DNA from 2 places in the Bradyrhizobium sp. CCBAU 11357 genome. Region 1 is predicted to be linked to the other one. Evidence: riboswitches for the same ligand, from Rfam matches in the RefSeq annotation. Region 1 holds a riboswitch; the other holds the start of a gene.
What was found. A riboswitch is a leader RNA that binds a small molecule or an ion and turns the genes downstream of it on or off. The one in region 1 is predicted to bind glycine.

Region 1 (7,864 bases):
GTCCGTTCAATGCTGCTGACGCCGTGCGGCGGCGGGCCGTCGAGAAAAGAAACCCGGGCGACTCTCGCCCCAATTGTGGCGGCGGTAACGACATGACCGGCTTCATGAAAGCAAACAAGCTCCGGCGAAAGGATGCCAATACGGTGTGGCAGGGCCATGAACTAAGAGCGCTCTTGAACGATAGTGCTCAGGGGCACAGATCGATCCCAAATATCTTCGAAGTGACGGAGGCCGTTCCGCACTGTCTTCCCATCTGTGGAGGCATGCAAGACTTCAAGCGCCCTCATAATGCCACGCCAAGTGAGGTTAGCTGAGCTAATCCAGACAACCTTTTTGTCTACGATGATCAACTTTTCATGGAGCATTCTCGACTGCCGAGCAAGACATCTGAGTGCGAGCTGAGACCGACCAGCGAGAATGGACGCCGCGTCAAGTGAGATTGGTGTTTCCGCCACAATACCGCGGATTGGCACCCTCGTGCTCAGGAAATCCAAAATCGCGACGAACTCAGGCGAGATGTAAGGACTTACAAAAAAGAGCTCCCGCCTTGCCGAATGAAGTACGTCGTAAATCGACGCGAAATCCGCGACGCCAGGGCGGAGAGGCTTCACGGCTCCGATCTTCACCCTCTCCTCAGCCGGAACCACTTGCGCGATCTCCTCAAGTGGCACTCTGGCCTGCTCGCCGAGTGGATGATGCCGCGGCACGCATAGCGTCCAGCCCCTATTTGTTCGCCTAACAGTCGTCTCTGAAACGTGCTGCCACCAAGCTTCTTTGCTCTTCGGATACACGAGTACGGGGAGCGAATGCGCTAAGTAGTAATCCAGGTGCTTGCTGTCGCGATATGTCCATCCGTCTGCGGTGGGCTCTGTGAAATAGGAATCGCCTGCTTTGATTTGTACGGATAGGAGACGAGAAGTAACAAGCCCATCTCGGCAGATCTCGACTTGCGCATCTATGCCAACATCACGCTTAGCATAGTGCTTCCCGCTGACTACCACTCGGTTGAGCATCTCAAAAAATGGAAGCCTCCACAGTGGGATGATGCCGTCTTCGCTCCACCCTACATGGCGTCTACGCTAGCTCTAGCCTCTCAAAGAGATGGAGAATAAAGATGTTGCGCATCCTACTCATATTCCTAGCTTCGAATCTATTTCTGGTTCTTACTTCGTGGGCTGCTCTCGCAGGTGGTCCTGTGTCTTGAACGTGATTGGAAGGCGGTAAAGCGCTCCTTGAGGCAAGCCGCCTAAGGGGCTCCGCCCCTCGCGCGCGTCAGGGTAAAGCGCCGGCCAAAACTGGCGCCGCCCCGAGCGGTCTCCCCGGTCTTCCGCGCTATTTTCTGATCACTCACTCTCCTGAACGCCTGGCATGCGCCCGTGCAGACCCGCTCTTGCGAGCGGCCCTTCGTGCGGGTGATCCCCCTCCGCTCGGTTCGCCCTGGCACTTGCTACCCCCGGTCTCGCCGACGCGCAGGGGCGCAGGCGCGGAGTGCGCCTTGCACCCATGAAAGCCGAAAAGGGAGATTGACCATATCGGCCAAGCACGTTGAAACCATCCCTGAGAGCGGGACGGAAATTTTCGCTCCACTCAACAAACTCAAAGAGTCGCCGAAGAACGCGCGCAAGATGCCGCACAGTGAAGCAGCGATTGAGGCCTATGCGGCTAGCATCGCCGCTAAGGGTATCTTGCAAAATCTGGTGGTTGAGCCCGAGTTGAACGGAGAAGGAGCGCCCACGGGGTTCTATTTCGTGACCATCGGCGAGGGCAGGCGGCTTGCCCAGCTTTTGCGAGTGAAGCGGAAGGAGATTAAGAAGACCGAACCCATCCGCTGCATCGTCGACACCGCGAACGATCCGCACGAAATCAGCCTGGACGAAAACGTCACCCCCGAAAACATGCATCCCGCCGATCAGTTCGAAGCCTTCAAGAAGCTGGCGGAAGAGCGGGGCTTCGGCGCAGAGGAAATTGCCGCCCGTTTCGGCGTGACGCCGCATGTTGTGCGTCAACGCCTGCGGATGGGCGCGGTCTCCCCGAAACTGATGCAGGTCTATCGCGATGGCGATCTGACCCTTGAACAGTTGATGGCCTTCGCCATCACCGACGATCATGCCCGGCAGGAGGGCGTCTACGAGCGGCTGTCTTATAACCGCGACGCCAGCACCATCCGCCGCATGCTCACCGAAACCCACGTTGCCGCAACCGATCGCCGCGCGCGCTTTGTCGGGATGCAGGCCTACACGGAAGCAGGCGGCTCGATCCTTCGCGACCTCTTCACCGAAGATCGCGGCGGGTATCTGGAAGACGTAGCGCTGCTCGATCTGCTGGTGACTGCAAAGCTCGGCCGTGAGGCCGATGCCGTGCGGGCAGCCGAGGGCTGGAAATGGACGGAGGCCAAGCTTGATTTCCCGCATGCGCACGGCATGCGGCGAACCTACCCGCATCAGGTTGAGCTTTCGGCGGAAGATCAGGCCGCTCTTACAACGGTGCAGACGGTATTCGACCGGTTGACGGAAGAGCATCAGGGGGCCGAAGAACTTGCTGACGACGTGGATGCGCGGTTCGGCGGGCTTGAGGCCGAAATCGAGCGGCTGGAAGCGAAGCGGCAGGCCTACGATCCTGATGACATCGCGCGTGGCGGCGCTTTCGTGATCCTCAATCACGACGGGACCATTCGGATCGAGCGCGGGTTCATCCGCCCTGCAGACGAGAAGCCCCAGGCCGAAACCGAGGAGGGGATCGACGCGCAGACACCGAACGAGGGCGGCGAGACAGATGGCCCAACGTCGCAGGGTGATGGTGGAGAAGAAGTGGTTGCCGAGGAAGAGGACGACGACCGACCGCTATCTGACGTTCTCGTTCGGGACCTCACGGCACATCGTACCTTGGGACTGCGTCTCAATTTGAGCGAACAGCCCGAAACTGCCGTCGTGGCGGTGACGCATGCGCTCGCCGCCCAAATTTTCTATCTCGGTGCGGATGCGCATGTCGTCGGCATCCAGCCGATCAAGACAGATTTGGCTGGGCACGCGGACGGCATCGAGGATACACCGACCGGCATGGCTTGGGCGGATCGCCATGCCAATTGGGCAAGGCAAATGCCCCGGGACGTCACCAGCCTTTGGACCTTCGTGGCCGAACTCGACCACGTTAGCCGCATGGCCTTGTTTGCGCATTGCACGGCATTGACCGTCAACGCGGTCAGATTGCCGTGGGAGCGGCGACCGCAGGCATTGGCAACGGCCGACCGGATGGCGGAAGCTGTGTCTCTCGACATGACCGGATACTGGCGGCCGACGGTGCGCAGCTATCTGGGTCGCATCACCAAAGCGCGCATTCTGGAGGCGGTTAGCGAAGGCGTGAGCGGCGAGGCGGCCGAACGTATGGTGGATATGAAGAAGGTCGAGATGGCGGAAGCCGCCGCACAGTTGCTGGCAGCGACCGGTTGGCTGCCCTCCCTGCTAAGAACGGCCAAGCCAGAGACTCGGTCGGCTTCGCCAAACGAGCCGCAAGGTGGTGAAGCATATTCGGAGGCGGCGGAGTGACACCAGAGGAGGGGCTGCGCGAGCGGTCCCGGCCAGTCCAAGAAAGTTTCGGCCGCACGCCGGTCAGGCGCGCGGCCGTTTCGCTTTTAGGCGAAGCAACAACCATTTCAAAAGAGGAAATCCGCTTCGTCAATGAGCCATCAAGGTGACCGGCGAGTTCACGCCCGGTGTAGAACCAAACGCCGGCGCGACGGCAACTTCACCGGCGCGATGGGCAATCCTACGCTCGACGGCCCCGGCGTTCGCGGCGCCGATGCGCATACACTCAACGAACACATCGAGGTCGAAAGCATCGCCGACCGCGGCCGCCTGATGGCAGCGCTGCTGGCGACGCTGGACTGACATCGATTTGCACTGCACAACACGATGGCATTGCCGGATCGAAATTTAGCCTTGTCCAATTTTGAGGCTTCGCTTACGGTCCGGCCGTCCAACGCGACGATGCGGGAGAGATCGAAGCAATTGCATTCGTGCAGTTGGCTTCGGCGCCGACGGAGCAACCGCCCCGGAAACTCTCAGGCAAAAGGACCGTATCGTCAGGACGATCTGGAGAGAGACGGACATGGCCGCTGATCAAGGGCCGTGACGTCCACCGAAGGGGATAGTTCGCTTGCGGGCCCAGGCCCGATGCGGATCAAGCTCTCAGGTACCGTGACAGATGGGGCGCTGAAGCAGCCGGTTTCACCGGCGGTTCGGCGACTCTAACCCACGGGAGCTTGAAGACCATTATGCCTCACATTGCGATCATTGGCGCCGGCATCACCGGCGTGACGACGGCCTATGCCCTGCTCGAACGTGGCTACCGGGTGACTGTACTCGACAGGCATCGCTACGCCGCGATGGAAACCTCGTTCGCCAATGGCGGACAGCTCTCCGCCAGCAACGCGGAAGTCTGGAACAACGCCGGGACCATCCTCAAGGGGCTGCGCTGGATGCTTCGAAGCGACGCGCCGCTCTTGATGAATCCGAAGCCGAGCTGGCACAAATATTCCTGGATCGGCGAATTCGTCGGCAACATCGGCCGCTATCGCGCCAACACCATCGAGACCACGCGGCTCGCCATCGAGGCGCGCAAGCATCTGTTCTCGATCGCCGAGCGCGAGAATATCGCCTTCGATCTCGAACGCCGCGGCATCCTGCATGTCTACCACGACAAGGCGGGTTTCGAAACGGGCCTGCGGGTCAACACGCTGCTGCAACAAGGCGGGCTCGACCGCCGGCCGGTGACGACGGACGAAATCCGCAGCCTCGAGCCTGCGCTGCAGACGGCCTGCTATGGCGGCTTCTTCACGCCATCGGATGCGACCGGCGATATCCACAAGTTCACCCGCGGGCTCGCCGACGCCTGCATCCGCCGCGGCGCGGCCTTCATCCACGAAGCCGATGTCGATGCGATCTCGCGCGGCGATGACGGCTTCCGCATCGGCTGGAGAGAAGCCGCTTCGCCCGATGCTGACATCGCGACGCGGCACGAGTTACAGGCGCATGGAATCGTGATTTGCGCCGGCGTGGCGAGCCGCCACTTCGCCGGCATGCTCAACGATCGCGTCAACGTCTATCCGGTAAAGGGCTATTCGATCACCGTGCAGCTCGATGCGCCGCAAAGCCGGGACGCTGCACCGACCGTCAGCCTGCTCGATGAAGCTGCGAAGATCGTTACTAGCCGGCTCGGCGCCGACCGCTTCCGCGTCGCGGGCACCGCCGAGTTCAACGGCTTCAACCGCGACATTCGCGCCGACCGGATCCAGCCGCTGGTCGACTGGGTGCGGCAGCATTTCCCCGGCATCGATACCTCAAAGATCGTGCCATGGGCGGGCTTGCGTCCGATGATGCCGAACATGATGCCGGTGGTGCGTGCCGGCCGGATCCCCGGCGTGTTCTACAATACGGGCCATGGTCATCTCGGCTGGACCCTGTCTGCCGCGACCGCACAGATGGTGGCAGGAGCGGTCGACGACTGGCGCGACCCCGACGCGCCTTCGATGGTCCCGTCCGGCACCGGGCGCACGGCGATCTCGGCGTCTTGCTGATCTCAAACACGCCAAGGCTCGAGATGATCGGTCTGACCCTTGATCTCGCCCGTTGCGATCGACGTGCGCGGGGTATCAGTGCTTCGCAGACAAGAAATGGTTGTGTCGCGCCGCTCCAAGTATTGCTGTCTCAAATGGAGCCGGTTGCAGGTAAGCCCGCTCCGCCTGTGCTCAATGAGTGCAGCCCGCTAAAAGACGGGATTGAAGGTCAGTTTGCACTATTTGTCATGTTGATGCGTACTCAGGCCACCGCTCTCTTAAGCATCCCGGGCGTAAATCCGTGAGCGGCGCGAAATATTCTGGAGAGATGGCTTTGATCCGCGAAGCCGGCTCCGACGGCCGCATCGGCCAGACTTGCTCCAGCCTCGATCAAGGCGTTTGCGCGCCGAAGTCGGCGATCACGAATGAAAGCGGCTGGGGTAAGGTCAGCCACCTTCTTGAAGTCGCGAATGACCTGAAAACGAGTAACACCGGCAGCCGCCGCAAGTTGTTGCAGATCAATACTGAAACACAATCTTTTTTCGACTAACTCTTGGTAGACAGCCATTCGACGCCGGGCATTTGAATGCTCGACGAATTCCGGAGGGCTTTGCGGATGCGTATGCCGCAAGATGAGATGGCGCAAGGCGACCAGCATCGCCGTCTCGGCCGCCAGTATGTCATCGCTCCGCGACAACCGATGAGCCAGTGTCATCGCATCCCTCAGTTGCGGATCGTCTATCGCCGACTGCCGAAATATGGGAGATTCGCTGCGCCCGAGCTCCACCGCGACGTGTGTTAGGAACTCTACTTGAGGATAGAAGGTGCGATAGGACCAGCCATCGGGGCATCCAGACTCCCCATCGTGCCATTCCTCGGGGTTGACCACGAGCAGTGTACCCGTTGGTGCAACGACGGTTTCTCGACCAATTTTGACGCGTTCAGCGCCTGCGGTGATTAGCGCAATGACGTAGTTTGGATGAGTATGGCGGTCATACCGGTGCTTCGTGAACTTTGCCTTCAAGAGACCCAGGTCACGGAAGCGCGGGTGGCGCCAGAACTCTTGCTCTTCTTGCAAGTCCTTGCTCATCGGCTGGTCAATCTCGTTCAAGACTCCTGCGGCACAAAGCTATCTCGTTCCTTGAGATTTGAGATGATCGCACACCAGGAGCGAGCCAATGCTGCATAATGACCCGATCGCGGTGATATCACCAGAGGTGATCGCCTGGCGGCATCAGATCCATGCCAATCCAGAACTTGGCTTCCAGGAGAATGAGACGGCGCGCTTCGTAGCTGATCAATTGCGAAGCTTTGGCCTTGAGGTGCATGAACGGATCGCCGGCACCGGCGTTGTTGGCGTGCTGAAGAACGGGAGTGGCAAGCGGGCCATTGGCCTGCGGGCCGAGCTGGACGCGCTGCCCATCGTCGAGCGAACCGGTCTCCCCTACGCCTCCAAACGTCAGGGCTTGATGCATGCCTGTGGACATGATGGTCACACGGCGATGCTACTTGGTTCCGCTAAGCTTCTGAGTGAGAATCCTAATTTTGATGGCACCGTCTACCTCGTCTTCCAACCTGCGGAAGAGAACGACGGCGGGAGCATGCGTATGATCGAGGATGGCCTCTTTGAGAGGTTCCCAGTCGAAGCCATGTATGCCGTACACAACTGGCCAGGCCAAAAATTCGGCACGATCGCCACTCGCGTCGGACCCCAGATGGCGGCAGTCGACAATTTCGGTCTGGTTTTCTTAGGGTTCGGCGCCCATGCGGCCATGCCGCATTTGGGCGATGATCCGATTCTTGCGGCCGGGGCATTTATCAACGCGGTGCAACGCATTGTCAGCCGTTCGGTCGACCCGCAAATGCCCCTCGTTGTCAGCCTTACCCAAGTCCACGGCGGGAATGTCGGCAACATCATTCCCAACGAGATGAGGCTTCAAGGGACATGCCGCTTCTTCGACCCGACCCTTTCGGCGCATTGCGAGAAGGTGTTGGATCAGATTGCTCTGGGCATCGCCGCTTCGTACAGCGTCCATGGAAAGCTCGACTATAGGAGGGGCTATCCTCCCGTGGTGAACACGGCAGAGGCCGTAGCGCTAGCGACAGCGACCGCCGCTTGGGTCGTGGGTCAAGAAAATACCTTGATTGATTTCAGCCCCAGCCTCGGCTGCGAGGATTTCGCTTTCATGATTAGGGCGGTCGGCGGCTCCTATGCGTGGATCGGCTCGGGCGAGGTTGGCCCCGGCGAAGGGCTTCATGGCGATCGATACGTCTTCAATGACGGCATCGTGCCGATCGTATTGCGGTACTGGA
Region 2 (7,864 bases), on a different contig from region 1:
CGCCTCGGTCGCCCTCGCACCATCGGGGCCGCCGGCCTGGGCCATGTCGGGCCGGCCGCCGCCGCCCTTGCCGCCGAGCGCCTCGGAGGCGATGCGCACGAGATTCACGGCGTTGAAGCGCGCGGTGAGGTCCTGCGTGACGCCGACCACGATTCCCGCCTTGCCGTCCTCGGTGACGCCGACGATGGCGACGACGCCCGAGCCGATCTGCTTCTTGCCGTCGTCGGCGAGGCTCTTGAGATCCTTCATCTCGATGCCTTCCACCGCACGCGCCATCAGCTTGACGCCGCCGGCCTCGCGCACACCCGACGCTGCGCCGTTGCCGGCGGAGGCACCGCCGCCCATCGCCAGCTTCTTGCGGGCATCGGAGAGCTCGCGCTCGAGCTTCTTGCGCTCCTCCATCAGAGCGGCGATGCGCGCCGGCACGTCGTCGAGCGAGGTGCGCAGCTCGTTCGCCGCGGTCTTTGCCAGCGCCATGGTGTCGTTGGCATGTTTTCGCGCGTAGTTGCCCGTTAACGCCTCGATACGGCGCACACCGGAGGCGACCGCGCTCTCGCTCGTGACCGTGATCAGGCCGATATCGCCGGTGCGCTTGACATGGGTGCCGCCGCAGAGCTCGACCGACCAGCCGAGCGCGTTGGCGCCGCGCTCGCGCGCGGTCCTGCCCATCGAGACGACGCGGACCTCGTCGCCATACTTCTCGCCGAACAGCGCACGCGCGCCGGCCTCGCGGGCCTCGTCGACGCCCATCACGCGCGTGGTGACCTCGTCGTTCTCCAGCACCACGTCGTTGGCGATATCCTCGACCCGGGCGAGCTCCTCGGCCGTGATCGGCTTCGGATGCACGAAGTCGAAGCGCAGCCGGTCCGGCGCGACCATCGAGCCGCGCTGGGCGATGTGATCGCCGAGCACTTGGCGCAACGCCTCGTGGATGATGTGGGTCGCGGAGTGATGGGCGCGGATGGTCGAGCGCCTGGAATGATCGACCTCGAGCTGCAGCGCCGTGCCGAGCTTCACTTCGCCACTCTCGACCGTGCCGATATGGACGAAGAGATCGCCGAGCTTCTTCTGCGTATCGGTGACGCGGACCTTGATGCCGCCCTCGCCCGAGAGCACGCCGGTGTCGCCGACCTGGCCGCCCGACTCCGCATAGAACGGCGTCTGGTTCAGCAGAAGCGCGCCGGTCTCGCCGGCCTTGAGGCTCGCAACCTCGGCGCCGTCCTTGACCAGCGCCGAGACCACGCCTTCGGCGCTCTCTGTCTCGTAGCCCAGGAATTCGGTGGCCCCGAGCTTCTCGCGCAGCGGGAACCAGATCGCTTCGGACGCCGCCTCACCCGAGCCCTTCCAGGACTCGCGCGCCTTGGCCTTCTGGCGCTCCATCGCGTCGGTGAACGCCGCCTGGTCGACGCCGATGCCGCGCGACTTCAGCGCGTCCTGCGTCAGGTCGAGCGGGAAGCCGTAGGTGTCGTACAGCGTGAAGGCAACGTCGCCGTCGAACATGTCGCCCTTCTTCAAGGACGCGCTCTTCTCGTCGAGGATGGCCAAGCCGCGCGAAAGAGTCTTGCGGAAGCGGGTCTCTTCCAGCCGCAGCGTTTCCTCGATCAGCTTTTCCGCGCGCATCAATTCCGGATAGGCCTGGCCCATCTCGCGCACCAGCGCCCAGACCAGCCGATGCATCAACGGCTCCTTGGCGCCCAGGAGCTGCGCATGGCGCATCGCGCGGCGCATGATCCGGCGCAGCACATAGCCGCGGCCCTCGTTCGAGGGCAGCACGCCGTCGGAGACCAGGAACGCCGAGGAGCGCAAATGGTCGGCGATGACACGGAACGAGGCCGCATTCTGCTCGGTCGGGCCGCTGCCGAGCGCGGACGCGGTGGCCTCGATCAGGTTGCGGAACAGGTCGGTCTCGAACACGCTGTCCACGCCCTGCATGATGCAGGCCATGCGCTCCAGGCCCATGCCGGTGTCGATCGAGGGACGCGGCAGACCGACGCGCTCCTCCTTCGTCACCTGCTCGTATTGCATGAACACGAGATTCCAGAATTCGAGGAAGCGGTCGCCGTCCTCTTCCGGCGAGCCGGGAGGACCGCCCCAGATGTGCTCGCCGCGGTCGATGAAGATCTCCGAGCACGGGCCGCACGGGCCGGTGTCGCCCATCGCCCAGAAATTGTCCGAGGTCGGAATGCGGATGATGCGGTCCTCGGAGAAGCCGGCGATCTTCTTCCACAAGCCCGCCGCCTCGTCGTCGGTGTGATAGACGGTGACGAGCAGCTTGTCCTTCTTCAGCCCGAACTCCTTGGTGATCAGCTTCCAGGCGAGCTCGATCGCGCGCTCCTTGAAGTAATCGCCGAACGAGAAATTGCCGAGCATCTCGAAGAAGGTGAGATGGCGCGCGGTGTAGCCGACATTGTCGAGGTCGTTGTGCTTGCCGCCGGCGCGCACGCATTTCTGCGACGTGGTGGCGCGCTGGTAGGGCCGCTTCTCGACGCCGGTGAAGACGTTCTTGAACTGCACCATGCCGGCATTGGTGAACATCAACGTCGGGTCGTTGCGCGGCACGAGTGGCGAGGACGGCACGATCTCGTGGCCGTTCTCGGCAAAGTAGTTCAGAAAGGTCGACCTGATCTCGTTGACGCCGCTCATGTTCATCCAATCGGGTATGCTGGGGCCCGCTTCTCGCCGTCCAAACCGGACCGTTAAGGCTGATATCTGCGGGCCAAAGCGCTTTTAGACAAGGCCAGCTTCGCTGTCCAGAAACTGTGCAGGGAGATCAGAGGGTTGCCGCAGGCGCTCAATCCCCTTGCAATCCCGTTGGATAGGACGTGCGGACGCGTTGACAGGCTTGGCTCCCCTGTGGTCTCTACCCATCTGTATCGTACGGCCACGTCGGGAGAGACCGGCTTCTTTTAGCCGGCGCCGAAGGAGCAACCGCCCCGGAAACTCTCAGGCAAAAGGACCGCGTGGCTTTGACAGCATCTGGAAAGAGGCGCCGACGGGTGTAGACCCGGACAGCGTCCGCCGACGGGATAATACTCTCAGGCACAGCGACAGATGGGGCTTCGACTGGTTGCTTCCGGGGAATCGTCCCCGGGGAACCGCCGAGGGCCCCTGTGATGCTTGCGTCGGACGACAAGAACTCTCTGAAACGTACCCCCCTTTACGATCTTCATGTGTCCCTGGGCGGCAAGATGGTGCCGTTTGCGGGCTATGACATGCCCGTGCAGTACCCCGCGGGCGTGCTGAAGGAGCACCTCCATACCCGCACCAAAGCCGGCCTGTTCGACGTCTCCCACATGGGCCAGCTCGCGCTTCGGCCGAAATACGGCAAGGTGGAAGACGCTGCCCGCGCGCTGGAGCGGCTGGTGCCGCAGGATATCGTGGCGATCGCCGCAGGGCGGCAGCGCTACGCCCAGTTCACCAACGAAGACGGCGGCATTCTCGACGACCTCATGGTCGCCAATTTCGGCGATCACCTGTTCCTGGTCGTCAACGCCGCCTGCAAGGCCGAGGACGAGGCGCATCTGCGCGCCAATTTGTCCGACGACTGCATCATCGATTCGCTGGAAGGCCGCGCGCTGATCGCGCTGCAGGGCCCGAAGGCCGAAGCGGCGCTGGCGAAATTCTGTGCAGAGGCGCCGGCCATGAAGTTCATGGACGCGGGCCCGCATGAGGTCGCCGGCATCCAGTGTTTCGTCTCGCGCTCCGGCTACACCGGCGAGGACGGTTTCGAGATCTCGGTTCCATCAGGCGATGCCGAACGCCTCGCAAAGATGCTGCTGGCAAATCCCGACGTGCTCCCGATTGGGCTCGGGGCCCGCGACAGCCTGCGGCTGGAAGCCGGGCTCTGCCTGTACGGCCACGACATCGACACCACCACCACGCCGGTCGAGGCCGCGCTGGAATGGTCGGTGCAGAAAAGCCGCCGCACGGGTGGCGCCCGCGCCGGCGGTTTCCCCGGCGCGGAGAAGATCCTCGCCCATTTCGATGGCGGCGCATCCCGCCGCCGCGTCGGCCTGCGCGCCGAGGGCCGCGCGCCGGTGCGCGAGGGCGCGCTTCTTTTTGCCGAGGCTGCGGGCGGCGAGCCGATCGGACAAGTCACGTCGGGCGGTTTCGGCCCGAACCTGAGCGCGCCGGTCGCGATGGGCTACGTGCCGGTGAGCCACGCCGCGCTCGGCACAAAGCTCTTCGCCGAGGTGCGCGGCCAGCGCTTGGCCGTGCAGGTCGCCGCCATGCCCTTCGTGAAAAACACCTACAAACGCTGAGGACGAGACAATGACCACGACGCTGTACACTTCCGACCATGAATGGCTCGCCATCGACGGCGACACCGCCACGGTCGGCATCACCGACTACGCCCAGCAGCAACTCGGCGACGTCGTGTTCGTCGAATTGCCCAAGGTCGGCCGCGCGCTGAAGAAGGCCGAAGCCGCCGCCGTCGTGGAGTCGGTGAAGGCCGCCTCCGACGTCTACGCCCCTGTTACGGGCGAAGTGCTCGAGACCAACGAGGCGCTCGCCGCCGAGCCGGCGCTGATCAATTCGGATGCGCAGGGCGCCGCCTGGTTCTTCAAGATCAAGATCGCCGACAAAAGCGAGCTCGGCGGCCTCATGGATGAAGCCGCCTACAAGGCACATACGGCGTGAAGATATGAGCCGACCCGTCTCAACATACTCACTGTCATCGTCCGCGAAGGCGGGCCATCCAGTACGCCGCGGCCTCTCGGCTCGAGCACGACTGCCTGCGTTTACTGGATGCCCCGCCTTCGCGGGGCATGACAGCGAAATCTAAAGCGAGGACCCATGATGACCGCGCACCGCAAATCCAACGGCGACACCGCCAGTTTCGTTCGCCGCCATATCGGCCCGTCCGCGCGCGACGTCACCGCGATGCTGGAGGCCGTCGCCGCCAAGAGCGTCGAGGCGCTGATGGCGGAGACGCTGCCGGCCTCGATCCGCCAGGCCGCCCCGCTCGATCTCGGCAAGCCGCTCAGCGAAACCGAGGCGATCGCGCATATGGCCGAGCTCGCAGGCCAGAACCAGGTCTTCACCTCGCTGATCGGCCAGGGCTATTCCGGCACCATCCTGCCCGCGGTGATCCAGCGCAACATCCTGGAGAACCCGGCCTGGTACACGGCCTATACGCCCTACCAGCCCGAGATCAGCCAGGGCCGGCTGGAAGCGCTGTTCAACTTCCAGACCATGATCTGCGACCTCACCGGGCTCGACGTCGCCAACGCCTCGCTGCTCGATGAAGCCACCGCGGCGGCGGAAGCCATGGCGCTCGCCGAGCGCCACTCGCAGGTCAAGGCCAAGGCCTTCTTCGTCGACAAGGACGTGCATCCGCAGACGCTGGCGGTGATGCGCACCCGCGCCGAGCCGCTCGGGTGGTCTCTGGTCGTCGGCGATCCCCTCACCGATCTCGACAAATCGGACGTGCTCGGCGCGCTGCTGCAATATCCTGGAAGCTCCGGCGCGTTGCGCGACCTCCGGCCCGCGATCGCCGCGCTGAAAGCCAAGGGCGCACTCGCGATCGTTTCCGCCGACCTCTTGGCGCTGACCTTGCTCGCCTCTCCCGGCGAGTTAGGGGCCGACATCGCCATCGGCTCGGCGCAGCGCTTTGGCGTGCCGATGGGCTATGGCGGACCGCACGCAGCCTATATGGCGGTGCGCGATGTGCTGAAGCGCTCGCTGCCCGGCCGCATCGTCGGCCTGTCCGTGGATTCGCGCGGGGCGCCGGCCTATCGGCTCGCGCTGCAGACCCGCGAGCAGCACATCCGCCGCGAGAAGGCGACCTCCAACATCTGCACCGCGCAGGTGCTGCTCGCCGTGATTGCGTCGATGTATGCGGTCTATCATGGCCCCGAGGGCCTGGCGCAGATGGCGCGCAACGTGCATCGCCGCGCCGCCGTGCTCGCAACCGGCTTGCGCAAGCTCGGCTTTGCGCCTGACAGCGAAAACTTCTTCGACACGCTCAGCGTCGATGCCGGCGGCAAGCGCGAGGAGATCGTCGCGCACGCGCTCGCCGAGAAGATCAATCTCGGCGTCGGTGATACCGCGCTTCGCATCGCACTCGACGAGACCACGACGCCCGCGACGGTCGAAGCGGTCTGGCGCGCCTTCGGCGGCAAGCTTGCCTATGCCGAGATCGACGCCGAGACGCGCGAGGCGCTGCCGGACGAATTGAAGCGCGCCACGGCCTTCCTGACCCATCCGGTCTTCCATGCGCATCGCTCGGAGACCGAGATGCTGCGCTACATGCGCAAGCTCAGTGATCGCGACCTCGCACTCGACCGCGCCATGATCCCGCTCGGGTCGTGCACCATGAAGCTGAATGCGACCACCGAGATGATGCCGCTGACCTGGCCGGAATTCGGCTCGCTGCATCCGTTCGTCCCGCGCGAGCAGGCCGCCGGCTACCACGCGCTGTTCGCACGGCTGGAAAAATGGCTGTGCGACATCACCGGCTACGACGCCATCTCGCTGCAGCCGAACTCCGGCGCGCAAGGCGAATATGCCGGGCTTTTGGCGATCCGCGGCTATCATGCCGCGCGTGGCGAGGCGCATCGCAAGATCTGCCTGATCCCCTCCTCCGCCCACGGCACCAATCCGGCGTCGGCCGCGATGGTCGGCATGGACGTGGTGGTGGTGTCTTGCGAGAAGAACGGCGACGTCGACGTCAATGATCTTCGCGCCAAGGCCGAGAAGCACTCCAACGACCTCGCCGCGGTCATGATCACCTATCCCTCGACCCACGGCGTGTTCGAGGAGCACATCCGCGAGATCTGCGACATCGTGCATGGCCATGGCGGCCAGGTGTATCTGGACGGCGCCAACCTCAATGCGCAGGTCGGCCTGAGCAGGCCCGGCGATTACGGCGCCGACGTCAGCCATCTCAACCTGCACAAGACCTTCTGCATCCCGCATGGCGGCGGCGGCCCCGGCATGGGCCCGATCGGCGTCAAGGCGCATCTCGCGCCCTTCCTCCCCGGCCATCCCGCCACCAAGGCCGATGCTCCGGTCGGTCCGGTCTCGGCCGCGCCGTTCGGCTCGGCCTCGATCCTGACCATCTCCTACATCTACATCCTGATGATGGGCGGTGAGGGCCTGAAGCGCGCCACCGAGATCGCGATCCTCAACGCCAATTACATCGCAGCACGCCTCGATCCGCATTTCCCGGTGCTCTACAAGAACGAGAAGGGCCGCGTCGCGCATGAGTGCATCGTCGATCCCCGTCCGCTGAAGACGACCAGCGGCGTCACCGTCGACGACATCGCAAAGCGCCTGATCGATTACGGCTTCCACGCCCCGACCATGAGCTTCCCGGTGCCGGGCACGCTGATGATCGAGCCGACCGAGTCGGAATCCAAGGCCGAGCTCGATCGTTTCTGCGATGCCATGATCGCGATCCGGAAGGAGATCGCCGAGGTCGAGGCCGGCCGCTTTGAGATCGCAGCCTCGCCCTTGCGCCACGCCCCGCACACCGTGCACGACATCGCCGATGACGATTGGAAGCGCGCCTACACCCGCAGCGAAGGCTGCTTCCCCGACGGCGTCTCGCGCACCGACAAGTATTGGTGCCCCGTGGGCCGCGTCGACAACGTCTATGGCGACCGCAATCTGGTGTGCTCCTGCCCGCCGGTCAGCGATTACGCAGAAGCCGCGGAGTAGGATTTGTAAGGTGGGTTAGCGGGCGGTCGCGCGAAGCGCAGGCCGCCCGCGTAACCCACCACTTCAGCTTTCGCGGAGATAAACAGCGGTGGATTACGCCTTCGGCTAATCCATCCTACGAACCCCACCTAAGGCGCAACCAACAAGCGGCGCTTGCCATCCCAGCGTCACAGCCGCTCATTGGTGAGAAGCGTGCCGC

Region 2: another riboswitch for glycine. It lies ahead of gcvT (glycine cleavage system aminomethyltransferase GcvT); the one in region 1 lies ahead of XI05_RS10430 (D-amino acid dehydrogenase).

What each region holds. Positions count from the first base shown of each region.
Region 1 is NZ_LBJW01000079.1:19,856-27,719, reverse strand. Features, by position in the region: partial or broken gene XI05_RS10445 (hypothetical protein) at 1-158, opposite strand, end outside; gene XI05_RS39745 (DUF4365 domain-containing protein) at 162-1,013, opposite strand; gene XI05_RS10440 (ParB/RepB/Spo0J family partition protein) at 1,530-3,542, shown strand; partial or broken gene XI05_RS10435 (M20/M25/M40 family metallo-hydrolase) at 3,732-3,884, shown strand; glycine riboswitch at 3,977-4,083, shown strand; glycine riboswitch at 4,087-4,202, shown strand; gene XI05_RS10430 (D-amino acid dehydrogenase) at 4,271-5,572, shown strand; gene XI05_RS10425 (AraC family transcriptional regulator) at 5,814-6,662, opposite strand; gene XI05_RS10420 (M20 aminoacylase family protein) at 6,730-7,864, shown strand, end outside.
Region 2 is NZ_LBJW01000108.1:48,653-56,516, reverse strand. Features, by position in the region: gene alaS (alanine--tRNA ligase) at 1-2,643, opposite strand, end outside; glycine riboswitch at 2,878-2,968, shown strand; gene gcvT (glycine cleavage system aminomethyltransferase GcvT) at 3,114-4,262, shown strand; gene gcvH (glycine cleavage system protein GcvH) at 4,273-4,641, shown strand; gene gcvP (aminomethyl-transferring glycine dehydrogenase) at 4,801-7,665, shown strand; gene XI05_RS39570 (hypothetical protein) at 7,833-7,864, opposite strand, start outside.